4 regions of the Colwellia sp. MB3u-8 genome follow, and region 2 is predicted to be linked to each of the others. Evidence: predicted binding sites of a transcription regulator. Region 2 holds the regulator's gene; each other region holds the start of a gene.

Region 1 (7,636 bases), on a different contig from region 2:
AAACTTCTGGATTGGTTAATGCATTATTGGTTGGAGAAACAGAATTGATATATTGTCGAGTATAGAATTTAACTTGCTCTTCGGCTTTGGCATCGTCGAAATGCAAACTATTAACCATTTCATGCATCATGTTAGAATTCAATAGATAAGACTGTTTTAAATAGTTATAAACAGGATTTTCAGACCATTCGCTGTCTTTAAACCTTCGATCATTATGCTCCTCTGACACCACAGGCTCAACTTTTGTACCCATTAATGCTTTAGTCGCACTTTGCCAAAGCTCAGCTTGCTGATTCATAAAAGACATTTGTTTATTAAATAACATGGCGGTATCGACTTTCACCCCTTTAGATAAAAGTTGAGATAATTTTTCTGAATCCATCATTGAATTTAAACTTTTTTTATCAGGATCATGTAAAACTTGCTTGACCAGACTATTAAATACCTCTGAGTATTGCTCTAAAAAATCAATGACTTCCTTCTGTTGACTTGATTCCATAATATATCCTTTTAAATTAAATGGTTACAATTTATCTGCCGTTAAAAAACACAAAGTAAAAGTATTTTTAACAAATTATCAACAAACAAGTTACAAACAATATTAATAAGATACAAACATATTTGAATATTATTTATTTTTGATGCGGTGCAGCAAAATATTATTGACCAATAGAGATTTGCTAGGTACACTCATTTTATATATAAATGCTGCACCGCAGGATAAACAACATATGATGTATCAAACTTACGATTTATATACTCGCTCAGCCGAAATGATGAATGGTTTTATCGCCTTGAGTCAACAATTAATAACTCACCCGTTTAACCCTTATGCAAAGACCTTGTTAGGAAAAAGCATCAGCGCGGGACTTGATAGTGCCTATCACTACACTAAAATTTATGACAAACAAGCTTATGATGTTAAAAACATCTTAATTGATGGCAAATCTATTGGTGTTACCGAGCAAGTCATTCTAAGAAAACCTTTTTGTAATTTAATTCATTTCGCACAAGATACCAATGTTAAGCAACCCAAACTATTTTTAGTGGCGCCGCTTTCAGGTCATCATGGCACTTTATTAAAAGCCACAATAGAGCGTTTAGTTGCAGACCATGATGTTTATATTACTGATTGGCTAGATGCTAAACATGTACCTTTATCTGAAGGAAGTTTTGGTTTTGATGATTATGTAAGTTACCTAATTGATTTTATGCATGAGATCGGTGAAAACACTCACGTATTAGCTGTTTGTCAACCTACGGTTCAGGCGTTAATAGCAACAGCTGTGATGGCTAAAGAGAATGATCCTTGCACCCCTAAATCACTTACATTGATGGCGGGTCCTATTGATACTAGTATTAATCCTAACGAGCTTAATAGATATGCTAATAGTAAAGATTTAAGTTGGTTTGAAAATAACGTTATTATGACCGTGCCTAATCGCTTTCCAGGCGCTGGAAGAAAAGTATATCCTGGCTTTATTCAATTAGCTTCTTTTCTGTCGATGAATCTAGAAAGTCATATAAATAAACATACTGATTATCTTAGCCATGTTTTTCATGGCAAAGAAGAAAAGAGAGCACGTCACCGTGATTTTTATGATGAATACCTAGCGGTATTAGATCTTAATGGTGAGTTCTATTTAGAAACGATTGACCGAGTTTTTATTAATCAAGACCTAGCCAACGGTAAAATGACTTACCGAGGTGAACTAGTTGATTTGTCGGCAATAACTCATACTCCTTTGCACACCATTGAAGGGCGAGACGATGATATTTGTTCTTTAGGTCAAACTGAAGCAGCACAATCTTTATGTGCTAATATTTCAGCGCAAGATAAACTGCATGAAATTTTTGATGGTGTAGGTCATTTTGGCACGTTCAGTGGATCAGGTTTTCGCAATAGAATCGCGCCTAGTATCACAAAATTTATTAAAAAATATAACTAACTGTTTTATCGAGCAATAGTTTACTGACTAAATCAAAAGTAGGTTTGATCAAACCTACTTTCTCATCACTTGTACGTCCATAGCCATTAAGTTGTATGTTTAGCGCTTGAGCTAGTCTAATTCAAGGTGCTGTAATGTCAAAAAGGTTATTCTGTTACAAGTCAGCCCAAGAATAGAATGATAGGGTGCAAATACAGTTTCAATGGGCTTAAAATTACTATGCTTGACTAAAATTAGGTTAATCACTACTAAAAACCTGTATTTTTGATGGTAACGGATATGAGCAACCGATTAAGGTAACTCGACTATCTTGCTACCCAACCACCATCTAATACCATAGTTTGTCCTGTCATATTTTTAGCTAGATCACTGGCTAAATAAGTCACTGAAGCACATATTTCTTCTATATCAATAAATACTTTTTTTGGCATGGGGGCCAACATAATATTGTTAACAACTTCTTCTTCACTAATGCCATGTTCTTTTGCTGTATCAGCAATTTGTTTCTCAACGAGTGGCGTTTTTACATAGGCAGGACAAATCGTATTAATAGTAATATCTTGATCACCAGTTTCTAACGCAATCACTTTAGAAAAACCAATAATGCCGTGTTTGGCAGCAACATAGGCACTTTTGTATGGAGACGCGACTAAACCATGTAAAGAGCCAATATTAATAATGCGACCAAAATTATTAGCTCTCATCAAAGGTAATACCGCTTTGGTCATCATTGCGGGCCCGACTAATAATACATTAGTAATTAATTGCCATTTATCAGCTGGAAAATCTTCTAATTTAGCAACATATTGAATACCGGCATTATTGATTAAAACATCGATACGGTTATTAAATTCATTTGCATGAGCAATAACATTATCAATATCAGCTTGAACCGTCACATCCAGCTTAAACGCTAAGGCATCTCCTCCTGACTGGTTAATACCTTGAGCAACTTCTTGTGCCACAACTAAATTAATATCGCTAACAAGGATTTTATAACCTTGCTTAGCTAAATTTTTTGCTATTCCTAAGCCAATACCACTGACAGAACCCGTTACCAAAGCTGTTTTCTTTTGAGTCATGTTTTACTTCCCTTTATTTATTTATTGTGTCAAATAACAACAGAATATAATGATACTCCCATAAGGTTAACAAAACTATTTCATTTGTGAGTGATAATTAAACTAATTGCGTTTTTTTACAGCAACATTCACAAAACGTTAATGTGTAGATATTATAGTAAATAACATCAATTATTTTAGCGCAATGAATAGCCAGTAAAAAGTTGTTTTAGAACAATAAAGAACCACTAAAAAGTTGTTTTAAACACAAACACGGACTAAAGTTATTTAACAAGTAATTAACATAATAGAAGGTGTAAAATATATAGCATTAAAAAAATTAACATAAGGAAATTAAGATAAAGAAATTAACCTCGATTTATTTCAAACTTTAGTATGCTAGTTGTGCGGTAGGTGTTGGTATATTACTCATATTGAAAATAAAAGCAGTGTTAGTAAACGGATTATAAACCTCTATAGAGTCATTATAAAATACAACAAGGAGTACAAATATGGGACGCATTGCATTAGTAACAGGTGGAACACGTGGGATAGGCGAGTCTATTAGCATAATGCTGAAAGAACATGGTTACACTGTTATCGCGAATTATGCTGGTAATGATCAAGCAGCTCAAGAGTTCACCGAGCGAACAGGTATTAAGTCGTTTAAATTTGACGTCAGCGATTTTGAAAGTGTAAGTAAAAGTATTCATGATATAGAGTCTGAAATCGGGTCAATCGACATTCTTGTAAATAATGCTGGTATTACTAGGGATGGCACCATGCACAGAATGGATTTTGAGCAATGGAATAAAGTTATTCAAACCAATTTATCTTCTTGTTTTAATACTTCTCGCGCTGTTATTGAAGGTATGAGAGCGCGCTCATTTGGACGTATTGTTAATATAGGATCAGTTAATGGCCAGGCAGGTCAATATGGTCAAGTGAATTATGCAGCCGCTAAATCTGGTATCCATGGTTTTACCAAAGCATTAGCGCAAGAAGGCGCTGCAAAAGGCATTACTGTCAATGCGATTGCCCCAGGTTATGTTGAAACGGATATGGTTCGAGCAGTTCCTGCTGATGTTCTAGAAAAAATTGTTAGAACCATACCGGTAGGGCGATTAGGTCAACCAGAAGATATCGCACGTTCTGTATTATTTTTAGTGGCTGATGAAGCTGGTTTTGTTACTGGCTCGACCTTATCTATTAATGGTGGTCAGCACATGTACTAGTTATATACCTGCTTAACTTTAAGATGCAAATTTCAGTAAGTTGAGAAGGGTTAGGTATACAGGTACAGTCTAAAAAAACCTGTGTAATACTTGATAAGGGTGTAGCCATTATCTTTATATCCTAACTTAATCTGACTTCCTAGCTTAACGCTAAAACTGCATTTTGAAGTGGAAAGGGTATAGAAAATATTATGTTATAACTTTTATATTATTAAAGTAGATAATCAATCATCTACTTTTTATTTTCTATGTATAACACTTTTGTCTAACTCTTTAGACTTTTTCATTTACTTATATCTTGTTATTTGCAAAGCGTTATTCGAGTTTTACATTGAGTGCTGAAATCAATATACATATGAATCCGTTAAATCAGCTGGGAAAAATTATTATGAGTGTAAATAGTGTTGTAGTGTTAAGTGCCGTGCGTTCTGCTGTTGGTACTTTTGCGGGAGGTTTAAAAGACATAGAGCCGGCTGAGTTGGCAGGACAAGTATTAGCCGAAAGTATCAAAAAATCAGGAGTAGACGCGGAGCAATATGAATCAGTCATAGTGGGTAATACTATACCCACTGAATCCCGCTTTCCTTATGTTGCGCGAGTAGCCTCTATTCAAGCCGGCATGTCTTTAAACTCTACTGCAATGGCGCTTAATCGCTTATGTAGTTCTGGCTTGCAAGCAGTTGTGAGTTCGGCCCAAGGTATTATGTTAGGTGATCATCAGTTGGCGATTGGCGGTGGTGTTGAAAATATGTCACGTGGTGGATATTTGTCACCTGCTATGCGTGCTGGTGCGCGTATGGGCGACAGTGCCATGATTGATATGATGGTGTCGACATTAACTGACCCGTTCGGTGTTGGTCACATGGGGATTACTGCTGAAAACCTAGCGACTAAATGGCATTTAAGTCGTGAAGCACAAGATGCTTACGCTGCAGAGTCACACGCTCGTGCCGCTAAAGCCGTAGAAGCGGGTTATTTTAAAAGCCAGATTGTGCCAATAGAGCTTAAGAGTCGCCGCGGCAGCACTTTCTTTGAAACTGATGAGCATATAAAAGCAGGCACAACGACAGAGTTTTTAGCCGGAATGCGTCCAGCATTTAAAAAAGATGGTAGCGTAACCGCAGGTAACGCCTCAGGTATAAACGATGCTGCATCCTTTTTAACGCTAGCGAGTGAAAACTATGCAAGCCATAATAATTTATCGCCAATTGCACGCATGGTGTCTTATGCGGTTGCCGGTGTTCCTAACGATGTTATGGGTGAAGGTCCTATTCCAGCTTCTAAAGCGGCATTGGCTAAAGCCGGCTTGTCTATTAATGATATGGATATTATTGAATCCAACGAAGCCTTTGCAGCACAAGCGTTAACCGTTGCTAAAGGACTAGATTTAGACCCACTAAAAACCAATCCAAATGGTGGCGCAATTGCTTTAGGTCACCCTATTGGTGCTTCAGGAGCAGTCATTGCCACTAAAGCCATTCACGAGTTACATCGTGTAGGTGGCAAGTATGCACTTGTTACTATGTGCATTGGTGGCGGACAAGGTATTGCCGTTATATTTGAACGTTTATAAATGTAAACTGATCGTTTAATCGTATTAATGGGGCAACATAGTGTTGCCCCATTTTTATGTAAAGCGCTTATTGTATAGCGTGACGGTTTAGAGACCGTGGTTTATTTCCAGCCACATTAGTTTTTTTGGTCACTTGAAACAAGAACCAATGCAATGGAAAAATGACCAAACACGCGTTGAAGCACAGCAATACATATTGAATTAGATAGTGAATTAGATAGTGATGTTCTAAAACAGTTGCCGCTTTCATCATGATTTGGGTTACAAAAGCCCAAATCATGATGAAAGCGAAATGATGAAATTGAAAAAAGTCGCTTAATTAGGTTGTCTGAATTTAGTTGACCCAATTACATTGTTGAGTTTATTTAGGTTTATTTACCTTATTAAAAGGCATTTTTAATAAGGTAAATAAGCTGGCATTTTTTTTATTGGCGGGAAAACTTTTAAGACCTATAGCTAAATTCTCATCACTTTTTTGTGCCTGTGACTTATAACTAGCAAATATTCTATCCCACCAACTAACACTAAACCCATAATTGCTATTAGTTTCTTCTACTACTTGGCTATGATGAATACGGTGTAATTCTTGAGTAATAAGTATGGTTCGCAACGGTCTCTCTAACCAAGGGGGTAATCGAATATTGGCATGATTGAATAGCGAAAAGCCATTAAGCGCTACTTCAAAAATAATCACCGCAAGTGCAGGTACGCCAAGTACAATAACCGCTAAGCCTTTCAGTAATATACTTAACACTATTTCAATGGGATGAAAGCGCAAGCCCGTACTGGCATCGGTATGACTGTCGGCATGATGAACTTTATGAACACGCCATAGTATGGGCACAAGATGAAAAAGTCGATGTTGCCAATAAATCATTAAATCCAATAATAATAAACTCAAAGCGATACTCAGCCAATTTGGTAAGTTAATGACATTGAATAGGCCAATACCTTGTGCTGAGCTATACAAAGCAATACCAGTAACACCAATAGGTACTAATAGCCTAGCAACGACTGACGATAAAATTAACAAAGAAAAGTTACCTAACCAGCGAACACCTTTAGTCAGTTTGCTTTTACGTGCAGGAAAGCAGCTTTCTAGCACTAACATAGTGATAAAAATGGCAAAGAAAATACTTAATCGTAAACTGGTATCTGACATTTATTGCCCCTCGGTTAACTTATCTTTAGCATTATTTTTCGCCGTATTAGTTGGCTTTTTTAAGGTGTGTTCTTTCAACGTATGATAGCCGCCATAAACCCGTGTAACAATTGTTATTGCCGCTAATGAAGCAAAGCCATAGGCAAGTTCAGCAAAATATTGTGGCCATAAACAAAATGCGACAAAAATAAGAATGGTCTCGGTGCCTTCGGTTAAGCCATTTAAATAATAAAAACTTTTGTAAGCAAATTGTGGTTTGTCCAAGTTGAGTTTTTCGGCCGGAATAGCAAAAGCTAAAAAACTCGCTCCAGTACCCATAAATACCGCTAACAATACTGCGGCGGCTAAAGAATTTTGCTCGGGGTTAGCCAATGCAAAACCTAGGGGTATCGCGGCATAGAATAAAAAGTCGAGGCAAATATCTAAAAAACCACCTGCGCTGGTGCTGTTGTTTTGGTGCCGTGCTAGCGCGCCATCTAAACCATCAAATAGCCGGTTTAGTACAATGGCTACTAAAGCTAAATTCCATAAGTTTAAGGCTAAAAAAGGCACGGCTAACAAACCTATTATAAAACCAACTAGGGTCAGTTGATCTGCGGTTACTTGGCGTTTATCTAACAAACTAACCACAGGCTGTAACAAAGGCTTTATCAAAG
Region 2 (7,636 bases):
GTAAGCAGTTTGAGCAAAAAATATAAAGTCAGTGAAAAGTTTTCTCTATTACGACAATTATATGAATTACAGCTTAAAATTGACATTATTCCACTAGCACTTGTTTTAGTGCAAGCGGCCAATGAATCTGCTTGGGGAACCTCTCGCTTTGCTCGAATAGGTTTAAACTTTTTTGGCGTCTGGTGTTATAGGAAAGGTTGTGGCATGGTGCCGGGTAGTCGTAATACCGGTGCTAAGCATGAAGTCGCCGCTTATAGCTCTATTAGTTTAGGTATCGCACGTTATTTACACAATATTAATACTAACGGCGCCTATACGGTATTTAGATCGATTAGAGGCCAATTACGCGATCAAAACCAACCACTAGCGCCAGAAATTCTTGCAACAGGATTAATGCGTTACTCTGAACGTGGGATAGATTACGTGTTGGAATTAACTGATATGATCCGCCATAATCGACATTACTTCGCGTTATATAATAAATAAGCGATAATAAATAAGCGCTATGTCAATGTGCTATTCCTAATTTATTTATAAAAATAAATTTATAAATAAATTCAAATGTACGTCGATTAAAAATTTGCGCTTGAATTGCCTTTAAAAAGTAGACCGTCCTCAGTTTTTTATCAGCAAAAGTAATAACCTCTAAATTAACTGCTGCCTTATTATAATGCCATCACAGGTAACCGTTTGGTATTATTTACCTTGAGGACATTATCGTCATATACTTTTCGCTCTCGGCTGTTAAAGCTTCAGTAATAGTGTGTTTGGCTTGAAGAAAGGGTCGATTTTGCATCAGAGCTCTTGGTAAATCCCTAATACCAATCTCACTAATTATCTGATCATTTTTACTGGTTAAAATAACCTACTACTGCGTTATTTATTTAATAATTAGAACCACTAGTTATTAAATAAATGCCTTATATTTGGCCATTTTTCCTGCGTATAAAGTAGACCACCTAATTAATGAAATGGGTATAATAAATTTCAGCGCATAAGCTAGTTTAAGTTATTAAACAAGAAAAGTTGAACTAGGCGTTTAATGACCCAATTCAACTTTATTTAGGGATGTTTGCTGATATTAATCAACATCAAGTGGTGAAATGTAACCATCGGGTTTTAATGCTAATACATCACAATTAAGCCTATCAATAACATGCTCTGCGGTGTTACCAATTAACGCTGCCGATAAACCGGTACGGCCAATAGTACCCAGAATGACTAATTCGGCATCTAATTCAGCCGCTATGCTTTGAATGATATCTTCCGGTAAACCTTCTTTAATATGGGTGTTTTCCGGCGCAATATTAAAGGCAGTTGCATGTGCTAACATCGCTTTTTGATGATGTTTTAACATCGAGCGATTATAATCGCTGGCATTAAACTCTGGGATTTCTATGGCGATATTAACTGGCGTACCCGGGAATGAGTTAACTAGGTGTAGATTAGCTTTCATGACTTGGGTCAGCTGTTTAGCTTCTGCTGTGATTTTGTTATTAAGTGCTTTATGTTCTTCCTCTTCACTACCAATGTTTAACGCCGCAAGAATATTACCGTTATCAGGCCACAAATGCTCTTTCACGAGTAAAACAGGACAAGGACATTTACGCAGAATATGCCAATCGGTAGGAGTAAATATGACAGATTTAAATTTGTCGTGTTGATGAGTACCTTTAATGACAATGTCATAACCATTATCGAGTACTTGAGCAATAATTTGCTCAAAGGGACGGTTATGCCATATAACCCGACAATCGATAGAAATTCCGCTTAAATCAAGGTCAGCGAGTAAAGACTCTAGCCATTGAGTGCGATCATTAATAACTGATTTTCGCATGGCTTCACGCTCATCACTTGACAGCATGGTGGTCATTTCATAAGAAAAATCATAGATGGTCAAAAATGCGGTAATGCTAGCACCTGTTTTACGCGCTAATTCTATCGCCCGGTTTACCGCTTTTTGCTCTTCTGTTGTTGGGTCAACAATCGCGAGTATTTTTTGATACTTTTCCATAGCTAATTCCTTTATCAATTGTCTACTAGTGTTATAACAATAGTCTACTTTCAAGCAACAATAGTTGTTTTAAATCACATTATTATGCTGTCGACGATAAATAATATTTCACGCTAAGCATAGCGTGAAATACCTTAATAAGGCAATGTAGAAAAGCTGGTGTTAGCGTTACATTAAAGTGCGGCGCATTCGTTTAATTTATCGAAACTTAGAATCGTAATGAGTTTACCATCAACTGTAATTAAACCATTTTTATGAAAGCGGTTAAGCAAGCGGCTGATAGTCTCAACCGTTAAACCAATATAGTTACCAATATCACTGCGGGTCATAGATAAACGAAATTCAGATGGAGATAATCCACGGGCATGGTAACGAATACTTAAGGTACTGATAAATGTTGCTAGTCGTTGCTCGGCATTTTTACGATTAAGTAATGTTAGCATTTCTTGATCTTCACGGATCTCAGTACTCATCATACGCAAAATTTGTTTTTTTAATTTTGGCATGCTGTTCGATAAATGATCGAGCGTATTGTAAGGGATCTCACAAACCATTGAGGTTTCTAGCGCTTTAGCGAAACTTGGATGCTGAGCATCGGCAATAGCATCAAAGCCAAGTAAATCACCCGCTAAATGAAAGCCAGTAATTTGTTCTTCACCGTGTTTATTAATGGTGTAGGTCTTAAATGTGCCCGAACGGATGGCGTAAAGCGCATGCATAGGTTGACCGTCGTTAAATATTTGCTCGCCTTTATGGATCGGCAGCTTACGGTCGATAATATTATCTAACGTTTCTAACTCTTTATCATTGAGAGAAAAAGGTAAACATAATTCACTAAGACTACAGTTTTGGCAGTGAATATGTTGATGAACAGTGCATGATTTATAACTCATAAGATCCTTTAAAATTTGTCATGATGTTGTCATGATGTTTCCATGATTTTTTATATATATAAGGTCTATATCAGACACGTTATATATATAAAACGAGTATAGTATAGATGCCGTATGAAATCACTAGGCTGGCTGCCGTCTTTCTAAATAGTGTATGACTCAATAATGATTTAATACTTATGGTGCCCAGTGATACTGAAAGTAAGGCAGGTAAGGTGCCTAGTCCAAAGAAAAACATAATCAAGGCACCATCAAGGGGATCGGCACTAGCCAATGCCCAAGTTAGTGTAGAATATACCAAGCCACAAGGTAACCAGCCCCATAGTGCGCCTAAAGCGAAAGCACTTTGTACGTTTTTAATGGGAATAAATTTTTTAGTCTGTGGTGCTATGTACCGCCAAATACTTTTGCCTAAATGTTCGACGCGGCTTAACCACATAAACCACTGGCCTAAATATAAACCTAACAAGATAAGAAAAACACCCGCGATAGTTTTTAACAGTGAAACAGGTACACCGATATTTTTGGTCGCCATTGAGCTGGTGAATGCGACAAGAGCGCCAATAAGACTATAAGAGGCGATACGACCAAAGTTATAGGCCAATATAATTGCGTATTTTTTATGCCGAGAGGTATCAGAAATCGCCGTCGTCAACATGGTGCTGATACCACCACACATTACTATACAATGGCCTGAGCCTAATAATCCGATGACAAATGCGGAGAAATAATCAAGGCTCATAGACTATTTTTTTTGACCTGTGGGTCTGCTGGCTCTTGTGAGGTGTTTGTTTTGTCTATCTGTTTTTTTATTGGCGCAGCATTATTGCTTTGATGAATGCTTTGTTTATCATTATCATCTTCAAATAAAATGCTCATGCCTTGCTTTTCTAAATCATCAAATTGCTCAGTTTTTACCGCCCAAAAAAAGAGATAAATACCAATAGCGGTAAGTAAAATAGCAATGGGAATTAATACGTATATCACACTCATTTTTTTAATAACCTTAAAGAATTACTTACCACTAGTATTGAACTGGCCGACATACCAATGACTGCCATATATGGCGCTATATAGCCCATAACCGCTAATGGCAATACAATGGCATTATAACTAAAAGCCCAAAGGTAATTTTGCTTTATAATTCGCGCAGTACTTAAGGATACCTGTCGCAGTGTTTGCACACCTTTGAGTTTATTGTTCAGTAATATCACATCCGCACCGCTTTTAGCAATATCAGTACCACTACCCATGGCAATGGACAAATGCGCCGCACCCAATACAGGGGTATCGTTGACGCCATCACCTATCATAGCTACAGCATGTGAAGCTTGCTGTAGTTTAATCGCGTTGACTTTGTCTTGTGCAGATAAATCTGCTTGCACGCTATTAAGGTGCAGTTTTGCTTGTAATTTATCACAGCCTTGTTGATGATCACCCGATAACATGACAGTTTTAATGTTTTCATGATGTAAAAAATCAATTAAGGCTTTAGCATCTTCACGCAGGCCATCATGTAAATAAAATTCAGCCACTAAGTTATCATCTTGCATTAATACGCACTGCGCACTGTGCGCACTGTGCGCACTGTTGTCATTATTACTGAGTAGCCATGAGTTTTTACCAATTCTGTAATACTGGTGATTAACCTCACCAGAAATACCAGCACCTGGCGCAACCACCACTTGAGTTGTTGTTTGGCTAAAATCACGAAACTGGCTAAAGGCTTTTGCTAGGGGGTGAGCAGAGTGTGCCTCTAACGCCGCCGCAATAGCCAACACTTGTTGTTGTCCATCTGGAGCATTTTTATCTGCAAATGCGCCATAAGTTTTGACTGCGGTAATGGTAAATTCACCCGTTGTTAAGGTGCCGGTTTTATCAAAAGCCATCACCTCAATTTCAGGCATAGTTTCTAGCACATGTGCTGATTTAATCATGATCCCTTCACGGTTAAGGCGAGTGGTTGCACAAGTTAATGCCGTAGGTGTTGCTAATGACAGAGCACAGGGACAAGTTACCACTAGAACAGACAAGGTGATCCAAAACGCTTCTGCTGGTTGATGTTGAGACCAATATATTGCGGTAGCAATGGCAACAACTAGGATAAGAGCCACAAAATATTGGGCAATTTTATCTGACAATTGCGCCAATTTAGGTTTATGGCTTTGGGCACTTTCACTTAAGCGAATTAATTGGCTTAAAAATGATTCTTGGTTACTGTGGTTAACTTTTGCTGTTAAGTTACCATCACCATTTATGGTGCCGGCATAAAGATTATCTAGCGTGGTTTTATGCAACGGCAGTTGTTCACCAGAGAGCATGGCTTCATTGATTTGGCTAGTGCCCGTTATTATTTCGCAATCTGCGGGTATGGTTTCACCGGGTTTTATTAAAATAATATCATCCGCTTTTAAATGTGTTGCTGAGATAAAGCTTTCAATGCCCTGTTCAATTTTAGTGGCGGTCATCGGCATTAATTTTAATAAATTTGCCGAGATGTCAGCAGCGCGGCTGCGGGCCCTAAACTCTAGAAATTTACCAATTAGTAATAAAAAGGTAAACATGGAAACAGACTCGAAATACACTTCACCTTGCTGGGTAAATGTAGCCCAAACGCTAGCAAGAAAAGCCAGGCTAATCGCAATAGAGACAGGTACATCCATTGAAAGTTGTCGCGCTTTCAAGGCAAAAAAAGCACTTTTATAAAACGGAAAGGCGCCATAGCTAACAATGGGTAGGGTTAAGAAAAGGCTGGCCCAGCGCAAATACTGTACATTGTACTCAGCCATATCGGCAAAAGCACCAAAGTATAAACCAAACGCTATCATCATGACTTGCATCATTAAAATGCCTGAAATGCCTAAGCGTTTAATAAAGTTTTTTGCTTGTTTTTTATTGGCCTTTTCAGCTGTACTGGCTTTAAAGGGAAGGGCGTGATAGCCAATTTTATCAATTAAACTCAGTATCTCACTGAGTTTAACTTGGCTCTCTTGCCACTGGACTGTTGCCCTTTGTGTCGTGGCGTTAACATTAATTTTATTAATGCCATCAAGTTTTCTGATTTGCATTTCTATTAACCAAGCACATGCTGAGCAACTTATACCTTCAATGGTTAATATAGTTTCTTTAAAACCATCATGATAATAAGCAAACTCGTTTTGTAAGCTTTCATCATCAAGCACTTTATTGCGTTGCAGTTGTTCAGGTATTAATACTTCGCCTTTTTGTGCTGGCGCACTGCGAAAACGGTAATAGTCAGTTAAATTGTTGTCGACAATAGTTTGTGCTACCGCTTGGCAACCTATGCAGCACATAGGTTGGTTAATATTTTCAATACTCGTGGTTAAATTAATGCCATTGGGTACGGGCTCACCGCAATGAAAACAGTCTAGGTTCATTAAGCTTGGCTCATTAATTTGCTTGGGCTGTGTCCGGTGTTATCGCAATAAAATCGGATTGAGGTAGGGTGATCTCGGCTTGAATTTTCCAGTGATTTTCAAACGGGGTGATGGTTACCTGCCATTTACCGGCCACATTTTTATCAGCTTCAAAAAGGTGGCTAAAGTCACCGTTGCCATCAGGCGTTAATACTAAAGAGAAATCTCTATCCGCTAGGGTTGGGTGGTAAAAATTGACATTAAGTAAGGGAAATTCTTTTTCGATACCCGTTGGACGAATAATAAGCTGATCGTCAACAAGTTTTAAACCAAAACTCATACCCAGTTTCTGCGCTTGTTTAATTTTACCCAATTCAAGGTTAATCGCTTTGCCTTTTTTATAATAATCACCGACAACAAGTGTATCAGGATTAGTATTGGCAATAATGAAGGTGACAATGCCAGCAACTACTGCTGTAAAAGGCAATATAAATACAAACCATGCCCAAGGTTCTCGGTACCAAGATGTTTTCATGAAAATTTCTTCTATGCTAAGAGAATAAGTATTATACGACTATTCTTAAGTGGTAACTATTAAAAAAATGCTAATTTAGTGAACTTTCATATTCGGATAAATAAAAAAGCCTTGGCAAATTAAACCACCAAGGCTTTGTTTTTAATGCTTATTTTAAGGTTCTACTCTTGCGATAAGCTATAGATATAAGCACTGATGACATGAATTTTTTGTTCACCTAGGATTTTATCCCAAGCCGGCATTACGCCAGCACGACCATTAGCAATTGACATTTCAACAGCACGCGGTGAACCACCATATAACCAAATATTATCTGTTAAGTTAGGCGCACCTAATGCAATACCCATTGCATCACTACCTTTGCCTTCGCTACCGTGACAAGCCGCACACATGGCAAATTTAACTTTACCCGCTTCTGCTGCTTTTGTGTCAACTTCACGACCACTTAAACTCAAAACATAGGCGGTAACTTCTTTAACACCTTGTTCGCCGCCTAATGCTGCACTCCAAGCTATCATGCCATTTGCCTTACGGCCATGGATGAGAGTAGCTTTGATCATTTCAGGTGAGCCACCGTATAACCAATCTTTATCAGCTAGATTAGGAAAACCAGTAGCACCACGCGCATCAGAACCATGACACTGAGAACAGTTTTGTAAATACAAGCGTTGTCCGACTTTACGTGCAGACGTTGCTTCATCATCATTAGCGGTAGCTAAGTCAATAATTTTACGCTCTGCATAGGCATCAAAAATAGGGCCATATTTTTCACCTGCAGCAGCAATTTCTCGGTCGTACTGTACTAACATGCCCGCTG
Region 3 (7,636 bases), on a different contig from region 2:
CTGTACTTCACTACCTTTGGCAACGTAAGGGTCATATCCCTCTCTGAAACGCCACTTGGTTTCCTTACCATTAACCACCGGCCATCTTAAGCCACGCTCTTCGTGATATCGGTCAAAAGGTGCTAAATCATGACCATGACCCCGACCAAACTCAGCATATTCTTCAAACAAGCCTTTTTGGATATAAAAGCCAAAATAATCGCCCTCATAATTAGTATCGCCTTTGGATTCAGTCATCGGAAACTTATCAACTTTACCATTAGCATAAAGCACGTCGTATAGGGTTTTACCTCGAAGCGATGGCTCTTTCGCAATTAATTCTTCTGGCCAAACTTCTTCGACTTTAAAGCGTTTAGAAAACTCAACTAATTGCCATAAATCAGAACGCGCATCACCTGGGGCATTAACTTGTTGATGCCAAAATTGTGTTCTACGCTCAGCATTACCATAAGCGCCTTCTTTTTCTACCCACATTGCGGTCGGTAAAATTAAATCCGCAGCTTGTGCTGTTACTGTTGGGTAAGGGTCAGACACCACAATAAAGTTTTCTGGATTGCGATAACCAGGAATCGCTTCTTCATTAATGTTCGCTGCCGCTTGCATATTATTGTTACACATAACCCAGTAAGCGTTGAGCTTGCCGTCTTTTAACATCCGATTTTGTAAAGCGGCATGATAACCAGGTTTTGGCGGAATGGTGCCTTCAGGTAACTTCCATATTTTTTCCGCTGTCGCTCTGTGCGCGGGATTTTTAACCACTAAATCAGCCGGTAAACGATGTGAAAAAGTCCCCACTTCACGTGCCGTACCACAAGCAGAAGGTTGACCGGTTAATGAGAACGGGCTATTGCCGGGTTCAGAGATTTTCCCGGTTAACAAATGCACGTTATACATTAAATTATTGGCCCAAACACCTCGTGTATGCTGGTTAAAGCCCATAGTCCAGAAAGAGGTGACTTTAATTTTAGGATCTGCATATAGCTTTGCCATTTCAAGTAAATTAGCTTCTGGCACTCCGGATAGTTTTGACACAGACTCTAGGGTATAAGTACTTACAAACTTAGCGTAATCTTCAAAACTCATCGGTTTAGAAGCACCACTGCCGGCATTTTTAGCCGCTTTTTCCAGCGGATGCGTTGGCCGTAAGCCATAACCAATATCAGTAACGCCTTCACGCACATTGACATGCTTTTTCATGAAGTCTTCATTGACGGCATTATTTTGAATAATATAGTTGGCAATATAATTCAGAATAGCCAAATCTGTTTGTGGCGTGAAAATCATACCATTGTCGGCGAGTTCAAAGCTGCGATGTTTATAGGTAGATAAAACATTCACTTTAACGTGTGGCGCACTTAACCGACGGTCGGTGAGTCGAGACCACAAAATAGGATGCATCTCCGCCATATTTGAGCCCCAAAGCACAAAAGCATCAGCATTTTCTAAATCGTCGTAACACCCCATTGGCTCATCGATACCAAAGGTACGCATAAAGCCACCCACTGCGGATGCCATACAGTGACGAGCGTTCGGGTCAATATTATTACTTAAGAAGCCCGCTTTCATCAGCTTAGATGCCGCATAACCTTCCCAAACGGTCCACTGGCCAGAGCCAAACATACCCACTGAGGTTGGGCCTTTCTTCTTGATAGCCGTTTTAAACTTATCAGCCATAACATCAAAAGCTTTATCCCAGCTTACTGGCGTAAACTCACCTTCTTTATGATATTTACCATCGGTCATTCTGAGTAACGGCTGGGTCAAACGGTCTTTGCCGTACATAATTTTCGAAAGAAAATAGCCTTTAATACAATTTAGGCCTTTATTGACTTCGGCTTCTGGATCGCCTTGCGTTGCGACTACTTTACCCTGTTGAGTCCCCACCAATACACTACAACCTGTACCACAAAAACGACAAGGTGCTTTATCCCATTTTATGGTACTTTGAGACGATTTTGTGATCAAATTAGTCGCCGACGTTGGCACAGCAACTCCCGCAGCAACAGCGGTTGCAGCAATTGCGTTAGCTTTAATAAAGTCACGTCTAGTTAACGTCATAATTTTTCCCCCTGATGCTGAGGTAAACCCGCATCGTTATGATGAAATATAAGTGATGAAGAGATAACACCGGCAACATTGCTCATGTCTGTAATAGTATCTATGATGCGTTTTGCCGGATTGCTTTCGCCTTCAAGCCCTTCGACAGTAAAAACTAAACTGCCGTTTTCGCCTGTTACATGAATCTCAGCACCTGGGTACGCTTTTAGGGCATCAGCCACTTTAGCCGCTTTATCTGGGTAAGCCATAAACATAACCCCAGCAATATTTACCGGGCTTTCTTCTAGAAGATTAATCATATGTATGCCCTTTTATAACTTTTTGTTTGTTTTAGTTTTAGATGCAGATACTGGTTTAGCGCCAAATATTTTTAAAATAACCACTGCGCCTAATGCGGTGGCAATAAAACCAAAGATGAAGATGAATGGCATTGATGTATAACCCAAAACATTCCATATTAATTGCTCTAAATCACTCATTACTTGCTCCTAGTAAGGATATATACCCAAACCACTTGCAGATGCCGTTTCAGCGTTAAGCTAGGAAATCAGCTCAAGGCGCAGTATGAAGATAAGGGTTATTCCCTTATCAAGTGCTGCAACGCTGGGCTGGTTCTCTAGCTTATTTCCCTATCGGTATATTCAAGTGGCTTAGGTATAGATATTTTAATTGCAGATTCAGGACAAACCGCTACACATGCTCCGCATCGAGTACAATCTGTTAGTGTGATTTCAGGTTGAGGTACGCTGCCATGAAGGTATTTAAACGAGATGGCTTCAGGCTCGCAACTGTCTTGACAAACTTGACAATACACTTGTTTTTTTGCCAGGCAATTTGCTTGAATTTCAATCGTTAGCTGCCAAGGCAAGGTATCTAATGACTTAAAGAGTGGCTCATCACAGGCCATGACACATTTTTGACAGAACGTACATTCCCCAACCGAAAAATCAACCTCAGGAAAACCACCGTCACCTTTAATAAGGATGTTTTCTTCACAAGCATCAATGCAGTCACCACATTGCGTACAGCCTCGAATAAATAGTTTTTCGTCGACAATCCAAGGTAATCTAACCGCCGTTGGTGTTGCCAAATTTTTTGCTCTGATAAAATTACGACGACTTAAATCAACCATAAATCTCCACTAAAGAAACGAAAAAACAACCTAAGTAACATTCATCAAAGACAAATATTATCTACTGAGAATACAATATTTAATCACTAGGCTTGTTGATGTACATCAAGTTTCTTTAGCACTTAACAGGTAAAACCCTAAATGATGTCAACATGAAGATAAGAGCAATAAATCAGCACTAACCTGAGCATAAATTAAAAGCCGATTAAGGTTTGAAATTACCAACGTCGCGATTAAAATAAAGCACTTACTAACAGGAACCTTTGACTATTTTGTCCAATATAGAAAATAAACCGACAATCCCAGATATTGTTACTGCCCTTCGCACTCGTTTTCGCTATAATGTTGCGCTTTAAAATTTAAGTTAATTTTTTTCATCCACTTTAAAAACAGGTAATTTGCATGTCTGTACAACAGCAAGAAGTCGACCTTAGACGCACCTTCGCTATTATTAGTCACCCTGATGCAGGTAAAACGACTATCACTGAAAAGGTCTTACTTTTTGGTCAAGCAATACAAAAAGCAGGAACCGTTAAAGGTAAAAAGTCGGGACAACATGCAAAATCTGACTGGATGGAAATGGAAAAAGAACGTGGTATTTCAATTACTACTTCTGTAATGCAATTTCCGTATAACAATTGTTTAGTCAATTTACTCGATACCCCCGGCCATGAAGACTTCTCAGAAGATACTTATCGAACACTGACCGCAGTCGACTCGTGCTTAATGGTGATTGACGTAGCTAAAGGTGTTGAAGCTCGTACCATTAAACTAATGGAAGTTACCCGTTTACGCGACACCCCTATTATTACCTTCATGAATAAAATGGACCGCGATGTGCGAGATCCAATGGAAGTTATGGATGAAGTTGAAGACATACTAAAAATAAAATGTGCCCCTATTACTTGGCCCATTGGCATGGGTAAAGAGTTTAAAGGTGTCTATAATATTTTGACTGATGAGATATTTTTATATCAGACAGGTCAAGGTCATACTATTCAAGAAAAACGTGTCATTAAAGGCATAGATAACCCAGAGCTAGATGCCGTTATTGGTAATTACGCTGAAGACTTACGTGAAGAATTGGCACTGGTTGTTGGTGCTTCTCATGAATTTAATCATGAAGAATTTTTAAAAGGCGAATTAACACCGGTATATTTTGGTACCGCATTGGGCAACTTTGGTGTTGACCATATGCTAAACGGCCTAACTCGCTGGGCCCCCAAGCCATTATCGCGCGCAACTGACACCCGAATTGTTAGAGCTGAGGAAGAGAAGTTTTCTGGTTTTGTCTTTAAAATCCAAGCCAACATGGACCCTAAACATCGTGATCGCATTGCCTTTATGCGCATTTGTTCAGGCAAGTACGAAAAAGGCATGAAGATGAAACAAGTACGCATCGGCAAAGACGTTAGAATTGCTGATGCTGTAACTTTTATGGCGGGTGACCGCTCAAATGTCGAGCAAGCTTATGCTGGCGATATTATTGGCTTACATAACCACGGTAGTATTCAAATTGGCGATACCTTTACCGCTGGTGAAGATATGAAATTTAGTGGTATTCCAAATTTTGCGCCAGAAATGTTCCGTCGTATTCGTTTACGCGATCCACTCAAAGCAAAACAATTACAAAAAGGCCTGATTCAATTATCAGAAGAAGGTGCAGTACAAGTATTTAGACCTTTCAACTCTAACGATATGATCGTTGGTGCGGTAGGGGTATTGCAGTTTGACGTTGTCGTACAACGCTTAAAAACTGAATACAAAGTTGACGCTATTTATGAACCGATCAGCGTAGCAACTGCACGTTGGTGTAGTTGTGATAATGAGCGCACTTTAGAGCAATTTCAAAAGAAAGCTTATGATAACCTAGCACTGGATGGTGGCAATAATTTAACCTATATCGCCCCTACTATGGTTAACTTAAACCTAGCGCAAGAGCGCCACCCAGATATTGAGTTTCACAAAACACGTGAGCATTAATAAATGTGTTGTAAGTAAAAACCATTGATAGCCGATAATTTATCCATAAGCGTAATGAAAAGCATCACGCTTATTCACTCAAGTTATCGCCGCTCACTTGAGCCTTTAATCGAAGAAGAGTTAATTTAAATGAATATTAGCAACATCCTGAATGAAAAAGTTAAGCTTGCTATGACAGCGGCAGGTTTACCAGAAGGTACAAACCCTGCGATAAGTTTATCTAACCGAGCAAATTTTGGTGACTACCAAGCTAATGGTGTCATGGGTGCGGCTAAAAAATTAAAAACCAATCCACGTGAACTGGCAACTAAAGTCGTTGCTGCTCTGGACTTAACCGGTATCGCTGAAAAAGTTGAATTAGCCGGCCCTGGCTTTATTAATATTCATTTAGACAAAAACTGGTTAGCAAAGCAATTAAATGAAATATCAAATGACAAAAATTTAGGCGTAATACAGGCAATAAAGCCTCAAAATGTTGTCGTTGATTACTCTGCTCCTAACCTGGCAAAAGAAATGCACGTAGGGCATTTACGCTCAACCATTATTGGTGATGCCGTTGTGCGCGCGCTTGAGTTTCGTGGTGAACATGTTATCCGCCAAAATCACATGGGTGATTGGGGTACACAGTTTGGTATGTTATTAGCCCATTTAAGCGATAAGTTGGCGGCTGATGAAGTAGCTGAAACGGCCCTATCAGATCTAGAAAACTTTTATCGTGAAGCGAAAGTGCGTTTTGATAACGAAGACGGCTTTGCTGATCGTGCTCGTGATTACGTCGTAAAACTGCAAAGTGGCGATGGCCATTGTGCAAAACTTTGGCAACAATTTATTGATATTTCAATTAGCCATAGCGAAGAGATTTATCAAAAACTCAACGTGACCTTAACCCGTAAAGATATTATGGGTGAAAGTGCTTATAACAATGATTTATCAAACGTTATTGATGAACTCATGGCACAAAAAATAGCGGTAGAAGATCAAGGCGCTAAAGTTGTGTTTATTAATGAAATGGCCAACAAAGATGGTGACCCCTCAGTATTTATCGTGCAAAAGTCTGGCGGCGGTTACTTATATGCCACCACCGACCTTTCAGCTTGTCGCTACCGCAGTGGTCAGTTAAAAGCTGATCGTATTATTATTTTTACTGACGCTCGTCAAGCTTTACACTTTAAGCAAGTTGAAATTGTGGCGCGTAAAGCCGGTTTCTTACCTGAGCATGTCAGTTATGATCATTGCCCATTTGGTATGATGATGGGAGACGACGGTAAGCCTTTTAAGACACGAACGGGTGGCACAATAAAACTAGCTGAATTGCTTGATGAAGCCGTTATTAGAGCTAAAGCTGTTATCGCTGAAAAGAACCCTGATTACAGCGAAGAGCATTTAACTGAAATTGCCAAAAAAGTGGGTATTGGCGCGGTCAAGTTTGCTGATTTATCAAAAAACCGTACCAGTGATTATATTTTCAACTGGAAAACCATGCTGAGTTTTGAAGGTGCTACCGCGCCCTACTTACAGTATGCTTATTCACGTATTCAAAGTATTTTTACTAAAGCCGACTTTTCAGCCAATAATAACTTACCCGCCATTGCTATTGTTGAACCACAAGAAAAAGCGTTAGCACTAAAGTTATTGCAGCTAGAAAATGTTATCGACTCAGTTATTAGTGAATGTACACCCAACTTGCTGTGTAATTATTTATATGAACTTGCCAGTCTTTATATGAGTTTTTACGAAGCCTGCCCAATATTAAAAGATGATATAGCCAGTGATGTACAGCAATCGCGACTGGCACTAAGCTACATAATTGCCAATACGCTTAAACAAGGTTTAGACATTTTAGGCATTGACGTAATGGAACGCATGTAAATAAAATAGCCATTCTAGGTAGTGTTGATTCGCTCATTAAAAAAGTGAATTAACACTTCGAAAATGGTTAGTTAACGTAAAGTGGGGGGAGCAAATGACAGACATGCTAAGCTTTACCGACAGCCATTGTCATCTTGATTTTGACGCTTTTTCTGCCAATTTACCCGACTTACTTAAGCAATGCCAGCAAGCGAATATTCATCATATCGTTATACCCAGCATTGGCCCTAAAAACTGGCATAAGACACTCACACTAGCAAAAAATCACACTAGTGAAACACTAACATTGCATCCGTGTTTAGGTATTCATCCTTGGTTTTTGAATGACTTACATGCTGATAGTCTAACTGTTTTAGAGCACTTAGTTAACAACCACCGCAATGACATTGTGGCTATCGGTGAAGCGGGCATTGATGGCGTTATTGCTCAAGCAGAAAATAATTTAGCGCAGCAAATTCAAATTTTTGAACATCAACTTACCTTAGCAAAATCCTACCAGTTACCCATTATTGTTCATCATCGCAAATCGCATCAGCATATTGTCGCTATGCTACGACAAAAAAAACTCACTAAAGGTGGAATTATCCACGCTTT
Region 4 (7,636 bases), on a different contig from region 2:
GGGGGTCCTGTCTTTTGTTGAATTAACATTGCTCGTGATTGAATGTTTTCCCCATGCGCAATATCCACACTTTAAGTTTAATGAAGTCACATGCTCTTAATTTACAGTCTAGGGTTAAATTAAACATGGTTAATTCCCGAAGGTTATTCGCCTAATCAAGCCTAGTGCGAATAGACCAAACTTGCTGAAGTTTAAAGGGAAATTTTTGGCCAACTCGCTTTCCTTTATTCCCGCTAGGTTTTGGGGGTATATGGAATGATGTTGTACATAATAGTGCTCCTTTAGTTAAAGGGACTATAAGTATGGCCCAGAGCTAATGTTCAACCTTGTGCGCACAGTGACCTTAGCTGCTGGAACAGTTTCAAGACAGCTGTTCGCTAACAGGTGGACACGATAGCCTTTTATGGATCCAGAAGGTTATATGCCTATCTACTACAATTAACTACACGTAAGCTGTTATTTTTTCTAATTAAATCAAATTTTTCTTTTCAATGAGGTTGTGAGCTGTTAGATTTGCCGCTGGCATGGAAGCTAAAATACTTTGCTCATGCCTGCATTAAACACTACAAGGAATTTTTAATGAAAAACAAATCTTTAGCTTTAACCACTCTTCTTTTTGCAACACTATCAGTATCTACAATATCAATGGCCAAATCTCCAAGTTGGAATAACATTGGTGTGGGCTATGTTAGCGTTGACATCGAGGACTCCGATTTTGAACCAACGGGTTTCATCCTTTCAGGCTCAAAGCTAATTAATGATAATGTATATTTTCACGGCAATTATCGCGTTGTTTCAGAAGAACTTTATGATGAAGATTTAGATATATCAACATTTAATTTGGGTTTAGGTGTTCGTCATGGTCTTAATGAAACCACTGACTTATTCGGTCAGGTTTCTTACTTAAATGCAGAAGTAGAATATGACAATACCTCAGAAGATGAAAATGGTTACTCTTTAGCGGCTGGCATAAAATCAATGATATCTGATAATTTTGAAGTTGTTGCTCAAGCAACCCGCGATAGTCTGGATGGTGAATCTGAGACAGCTTTTGGTGTAGGTGCTGCTTTTTATCTGAACGAAACAGTTTCAATTGGCGCTGGGTATCAAATTGCAGATGATGCAAACTTAATAACGATTGATATCAGAGCTCACTTTTAAATGACTTTTTTGAACCTATATCATTATAACTTTATATAAAAGGTTACAGTTTTACTTGTTCAGTTATATTGAGTTATTCTATTCAATGGCTTAATAGTTTGATTTGTATAGGCGTACACATAACCCTTCTGGCCCGCACTAAAGAGAGGTTTTTGTTAACTTTAGTCTTATAGGTTAATGTACATAAAAGTAGATTTAGCATCTAAAAAAGGTGAGCCGATGCTCACCTTTTTCTGTTTTAAAAGCAAATTTTTATATAAAATTACTCTTTAACACCGATTTGACTAATTAAGTGTGCTACTTTTTATTTTAAGCATTAAAAATGAGCAGATAATTAATCAACTGGGTATAACTCACTCATTGGCTATGGCACTAGCACAATGGGTATGCCGACATGATGAGCTAATTTATTAGCCACACTGCCGAGTAATATGTCCACAATCCGAGATCGTCCTTGGCGCCCGACAAAGAGCATATTCACGTGTAATGCTTTAATTTGCTCTTTTATCACTGTTGCAGGATCACCCCAAATAAGATCAGTGGCGATCTCTACGTTTACATTGTGATATTTTTCAACTAATGGTAGTAACACTTTAGCTCTGGTATCCTTGTCTTCAGCTGTTTGATCTAATATTATTGGCGAGGTACCTTCAAGTAGCACAGGTTGTAAATATGACCAATCTTTTACCATTAATAACATTACCTTAGCACCGGTTTTACTGGCTAAATCAATGGCTCGATCAACAGCTCGTAAACTCCACTGACTGCCATCGACAGCAACAAGGTATAAAGGTTTTTTCATTTTATTCTCCTAAAAGTAATTCCCGCTTATGCCATCACTTTTGATATTTCGGTTTTATACCAAAGGCTATGGGTTAAGCCCAGTGCCATTAAGTTATGGGTTATCACGATAGTAAAAATGTGGGGTTCGTTCAAGTTGAACTCGCAAGCTTTTTGATACAAATCAATATATTGATCAATTAATTAATCTGTTTGGTGTTAGTGAGTGTTGTTTAAAATCAGCTTGGAAAAATGGCGGGTATCTATCAGCTTAAATAACGCTATACGCAATAGTGACTAAGTACTTGTAGCTAAGGTATTACTGTCAACATTCTCACGAGTAAAAACCTCACTAGCGAAAGTGTTTTCAGTGAAAATATTACCAGCGACAATGTTTTTAGAAAAAATATCACTGGCGACAATAATATCACTGGCGACAATATCAAGGCACTTACTGTGTGGGAAAATTTGCTTTTAATCTACAATCCAGTTTAGGTCACTTTATGGCTTAACTAAGAGCTGTTTTAGTGCTACCTCTAATGAAGGGTATTGAAATTTAAAGTTATTATTGAGTAGCTTGCTCGGTAAAACGTTTTGGCCATATAAGACTAAATCTGCTGACTCACCCATTAATGCACGTAATACAAAAGCTGGAACTCTGAACAGACACGGGCGCTTGAGTACAGCACTTAAGGTTTCTGAAAACTCTTGATTACTTACTGGCATAGGCGCTGTAGCATTAATAATACCCGTGAGTGAAGTTTGGTAGACTGTCGCTAACAAAATAGCAACCATGTCATCAATATGTATCCATGACATAAATTGCTCACCGCTAGCAATAGGTCCACCAAGGCCAAATTTGAATGGCAGTAACATTTTTTGCAATGCACCACCGTTTTCAGCCAAGACAATACCGGTTCTTATAATGCAAACGCGGGTTTTATCTGACTCGGCAGTTTGGGCTATTGCTTCCCACTTTTGGCAAACCTTGTGACTAAACTCATCATGTATCTCTTGGTAGCTCTCATCTATCGCTAATGCGCCTTGGCGGCCATAAAAGCCGATAGCACTGCCGGAAATTAAACTATGTGGTGGATTAGTTGCTGCTTGTATTTTTTCAACTAGGTTTTGGGTTATTTTCCAGCGACTTTGGCAAATAGTATTTTTTTGTGCCTTTGACCATCTTTTGTCAACAATGGCTTCACCGGCTAAATTAATAACCACATCAAGTTCATTAAAGTCAATTTCGTCAAGTGTACTGATAAATTCAAGATGATCAGGCAGTATGTTAGCGGTTTTTGCAGGATTACGGGTTAAAACAATAATGCGTTCGGCATTCAGGTGCTGAATCAGTGCTCGACCTATCAGGCCGCTACCTCCGGTAATAAGAATATTCATCATTGTTCCTTGAGTTAACGCTTATCTAAATAAGTTATTTCCCACTTAGACATATGAGTTTTATATATTAGGTTTTATATAATAGTTATACGAAAAATTTAGTTTATGGATCACTGTATAACGATATAGGGTAGCAATAAACTATAGCAGCACAGTGGGTTAGCAATGTAACACAGGCAAAAAAAAGCTCCCACAGGAGCTAATTTATCATTAGGTTTATCATTCGGTAAGTAAAGTAAAAAATTTAGTAGTAGATGTCTTCTTTGTTGTGGGCTTGAGGATCTTCAATAATCTCTTCAAAGCCAACGGCAAAACTGTTGTTGTCATTGGTATTTGCCATATAAATAGTACGGGTTGATCCATCAATCCAAGTCACTGTGCCGCTACCTTTTTTACTACCGCATTTCATACCAATATGTATGTCTGTAAATTCCACTGTGTTTTCTCCTCGTCTGTTGTCAAACATCGAACTGTGCATTCGATTAAGCAAACGCTCAATTTAATTAGAATATCTGCCACCAAAATAGTTCAAATATTCTTCAGTTAATGTTCTTTTTTTCGACAGGTACGAGTTATTATAAAGAGAAAAATATTCATATCTAGTTATTTTTAAGGCTTAACACTGATACCTAAAACAGCCGGCTTGTTAGCCCCTGTTACCGCGGGAATGTTACCAAAAATATTTTTATCAAATGCCAAGGCTAGCCAAGCAAATGCCATGGCCTCTAATGAATCACTGTTAATATTTTTGGTTTGAGTATTTACGACTGAATGGTTGTTAAGTTTTTGATTTAATAATGAAACTAAGTAGTTATTTTCAATGCCACCACCACAAATGTATACGTCAGACGTCGTACTTAGTTGGTTGATTTCTTGTGCGATCGTTTCGGCGGTTAATGCGGTTAATGTTGCTTGAATATCGGCAGGTTTTAATCGGCTTTGGTCGGTAAATTTTGCTAACCATTGGGCATTAAAATACTCTCGTCCAGTACTTTTAGGGGCAGCTTGCGAGAAGTAGGGTTCACTTAACATAGCTTGCAGTAATATATGGCAGACTTGACCTGAATTGGCCCACTGGCCTTTAGCGTCATAGCGTCCTGACTGGTGCAGTTCAAACCAATAATCCATTAGGGCATTGCCTGGACCGGTATCAAAACCCGTGGTTTTATGGGGGGCATTTTTTGGCAGAAAGGTAATATTAGCAATACCACCAATATTGACCACAAAAACGTCTTTTTCAGTTGAGCCAAAAATAGCTTGGTGAAAAGCAGGTACTAATGGCGCTCCCTGACCACCTAGAGCAATATCTTTGGTTCTAAAATCACCAACCACACGAATGCCGGTCAATAATGCTAAGGTTTGTAAACAGCCTATTTGCAGGGTAAAAGGTGTCGTTATCTGTGTGTTTTTCACCGGACGGTGTCGAATGGTTTGCCCATGACAACCTATGGCGGTGATATCTGCTGAAGACAGTTTTTCTTGCTGTAAAAATTTTATAATGGCTTGAGAAAATTGCTGAGCTAACTCGATATTAAGGCTACCAGCGCGATCAATTTCATTAGTGCTAGTGTTATATAAGCTCATGATTTTCTGTTGAGTGTTGTTATCGTAAGCCTGATAATAGCTTGCAAGTAAACTTGCGCCATTGGCTTGTTCTGTTTGATCACCATCAAATTCGACTAGCGCGAGATCAATGCCATCGGCGCTAGTGCCTGACATTAGACCAATATATCGCATTTTGTTGCTCATATTATTCCGCGCTTGACTGCATACTGAGCATTATACGTCGTGAACCCATCAGCTCTGCTAGTCGCTGTTTTGCTATCACGTCAAATGCTTGTCGATATTTACTGCTAATAGGTTCAGCGTCTGGCAGCTTCACCGTTCTAGGATTGCGATGTACACCATTAAGTAAAAATTCATAATGTAAATGTGGTCCTGCTGCTAAGCCGGTAGAGCCCACATAACCAATGACCTGTCCTTGTTTGACTCGCTCGCCTTTCTTAACGGCCCGTTTTGAAAAGTGAATATATTTGGTTTCAATGCCGTTGCCATGCTGTAGAAATACGTGGTGGCCATTATACTTGTCGTAACCCGCTTGTACGACTTTACCATCACCTGCGGCAACAACCGGTGTACCTGTTTTAGCCGCATAGTCGGTTCCACGGTGAGCTTTCCAACGCTTTTGTACTGGATGGAAACGTTTGAGTTTAAAATTAGAACTAATATATTTAAAGCTTACCGGCGCCCGCAAAAACGCTTTGCGCATACTTCTGCCTGCTGCAGAGTAATACACACCGTTAGTGTAGCGAATGGCTTGAAAAGTCTCACCTTGATTAATAAATTCTGCCGCGACTATGTTGCCAGTGCCAATAAACTCACCTTCAACATATTGGTTTTCATAGACAACATTAAAGCTATCGCCTTCACGAATATCTAAAGCAAAATCAATATCCCAGCCGAAAATATTTGCTAAGTTGATAATCTGCCCATCATTTAGACCTGCAGAGGCAGCAGCAAGCCAAAAATTTGCTTTAATCACGCCATGGGCAATAGCTTCACGTATCTCAACACTTTTGCTCTCTTTATAAGCGTGATATTGCTGATTTTGTAAATTAACGAATAAGGTCTCATTTTTTGATAACGGATACTCAAGTGAGACTAAGTTACCTTCAACATCTTTACCTATGCGCATGATGTCGTCAACACTGAGTTTTTTCAGCAATTTACTACCTTCACCTTCGGCGGTGATCACTTTGTAAGTGGTGGTAGCATCTAAGCTATTGCGTTTAAATATTTTTGCTAGCGAGTCGCCATTTTTTACCTTAACCGATTGCCACTGCAATTGTGCCGCGTCTTCTTCAATATTACTCGGCAGATCCCTGATAGGCTCTTGTGTAATTTGTAACGCGTCGATGGGTTGAACGGGTAATTGAATACTAACGGGCGGATCAACATAACCTGTCTGCTCGGGTATAGCGACTTGATAGCGCTGGCCCACTTTAAATTCGACATCGTTACTCAACGTTGCTTGATCACTGCTCTTTAACGGCATTATTAATAAAAATAACACTACAACAGCACATGCAGTAATAATTATTTGATGCTGTTTGGGCAGGGCAAAATATAAATTTTTTATATTTTTCAAAAAGATAAGGCCTATAAATTGAGTTTTAATGCGACAACTGTTTTTTATTATAACAAAATAATATCGTGCTAAACAATGATAGGGTTTTCACCACGGTTAAAATTACAGTAGAATTCGACAATTAATTAATTTATTTGTTATATACCCGCACCTTGAAGTGGAAAGTGTATATACACCCCTGTGGAGCCTAGTAATGTCAGATGTAAGCCAAGCGTTTGCAGAAATAAAACGCGGTGCAGAAGAAATTCTGCTAGAAGATGAATTGTTGGCCAAGTTAAAACTAGGAAAACCGTTAAAAATTAAGGCTGGTTTTGATCCAACAGCACCAGATTTACATTTGGGTCATACCGTATTGATAAATAAGTTACGGCAGTTTCAGCAGTTAGGTCATGAGGTTATTTTCTTAATTGGTGACTTTACTGGCATGATTGGTGATCCAACCGGTAAAAATGTTACACGCAAGGCGTTAACGAAAGAAGATGTTTTAGCAAACGCTGAAACGTATAAAGAACAAGTGTTTAAAATTCTAGACCCAGCGAAAACCACGGTTGCCTTTAACTCAACGTGGATGGAAAAACTTGGCGCGGCAGGTATGTTAAAGCTAGCTTCACGCCAAACCGTTGCGCGTATGATGGAACGCGACGATTTTAAAAAACGTTATAACGGCGGCCAAGCCATTGCCATTCATGAGTTTATGTATCCTTTAGTGCAAGGTTGGGACTCAGTTGCTTTAGAGGCTGATGTTGAATTAGGTGGTACCGACCAGAAATTTAATTTATTAATGGGCCGTGAACTGCAAAAGGCAGAAGGGCAACGTCCACAAACTGTGCTTATGATGCCGTTACTTGAAGGTTTAGACGGTGTGCAAAAAATGTCTAAGTCATTAAATAATTATATTGGTATTACTGACGCACCGAATGATATGTTTGGTAAAATCATGTCGATTTCTGATGATTTAATGTGGCGTTACTATGAGCTACTTAGCTTTAAACCGATTGATGTGATTAATGGTTATAAAGAAAATATTGCCGCAGGCTCTAATCCTCGTGATGTGAAAATTGACTTAGCTAAAGAGCTAATTGAGCGTTTTCATGACAAGGCAGCAGCTGAAGCGGCTCATCAAGAATTTATTAACCGCTTTCAAAAAGG

What was found. Region 2 encodes FNR, which switches genes on or off when oxygen is low (the NO sensors DNR and NnrR bind a similar motif). Its sites were predicted from a motif close to TTGATCTAGATCAA; they were not measured.
Region 1: the regulator FNR is predicted to act here: its motif matches at 3,235-3,248, upstream of phbB (acetoacetyl-CoA reductase).
Region 3: the regulator FNR is predicted to act here: its motif matches at 3,286-3,299, upstream of napF (ferredoxin-type protein NapF).
Region 4: the regulator FNR is predicted to act here: its motif matches at 2,116-2,129, upstream of H4J54_RS13345 (universal stress protein).

The regions. Positions count from the first base shown of each region.
Region 1 is NZ_JACGVA010000030.1:314,587-322,222, reverse strand. Features, by position in the region: gene H4J54_RS01580 (alpha/beta hydrolase) at 1-499, opposite strand, end outside; gene H4J54_RS01575 (polyhydroxyalkanoate depolymerase) at 732-1,949, shown strand; gene H4J54_RS01570 (3-hydroxybutyrate dehydrogenase) at 2,255-3,031, opposite strand; gene phbB (acetoacetyl-CoA reductase) at 3,523-4,245, shown strand; gene bktB (beta-ketothiolase BktB) at 4,634-5,818, shown strand; gene H4J54_RS01555 (sterol desaturase family protein) at 6,180-6,980, opposite strand; gene H4J54_RS01550 (CDP-alcohol phosphatidyltransferase family protein) at 6,981-7,636, opposite strand, start outside.
Region 2 is NZ_JACGVA010000038.1:15,350-22,985, reverse strand. Features, by position in the region: gene H4J54_RS03970 (glucosaminidase domain-containing protein) at 1-486, shown strand, start outside; gene uspE (universal stress protein UspE) at 1,082-2,014, opposite strand; gene fnr (fumarate/nitrate reduction transcriptional regulator Fnr) at 2,188-2,907, opposite strand; gene H4J54_RS03955 (sulfite exporter TauE/SafE family protein) at 2,987-3,649, opposite strand; gene ccoS (cbb3-type cytochrome oxidase assembly protein CcoS) at 3,646-3,900, opposite strand; gene H4J54_RS03945 (heavy metal translocating P-type ATPase) at 3,897-6,305, opposite strand; gene H4J54_RS03940 (FixH family protein) at 6,319-6,819, opposite strand; gene ccoP (cytochrome-c oxidase, cbb3-type subunit III) at 6,981-7,636, opposite strand, start outside.
Region 3 is NZ_JACGVA010000062.1:108,214-115,849, forward strand. Features, by position in the region: gene napA (nitrate reductase catalytic subunit NapA) at 1-2,058, opposite strand, end outside; gene H4J54_RS09495 (chaperone NapD) at 2,055-2,357, opposite strand; gene H4J54_RS09500 (TIGR02808 family protein) at 2,370-2,537, opposite strand; gene napF (ferredoxin-type protein NapF) at 2,675-3,190, opposite strand; gene prfC (peptide chain release factor 3) at 3,593-5,173, shown strand; gene argS (arginine--tRNA ligase) at 5,303-7,042, shown strand; gene H4J54_RS09520 (TatD family hydrolase) at 7,137-7,636, shown strand, end outside.
Region 4 is NZ_JACGVA010000068.1:202,081-209,716, forward strand. Features, by position in the region: gene H4J54_RS13340 (outer membrane beta-barrel protein) at 580-1,161, shown strand; gene H4J54_RS13345 (universal stress protein) at 1,526-1,963, opposite strand; gene H4J54_RS13350 (TIGR01777 family oxidoreductase) at 2,443-3,339, opposite strand; gene H4J54_RS13355 (hypothetical protein) at 3,584-3,775, opposite strand; gene H4J54_RS13360 (anhydro-N-acetylmuramic acid kinase) at 3,949-5,088, opposite strand; gene H4J54_RS13365 (OapA family protein) at 5,090-6,487, opposite strand; gene tyrS (tyrosine--tRNA ligase) at 6,681-7,636, shown strand, end outside.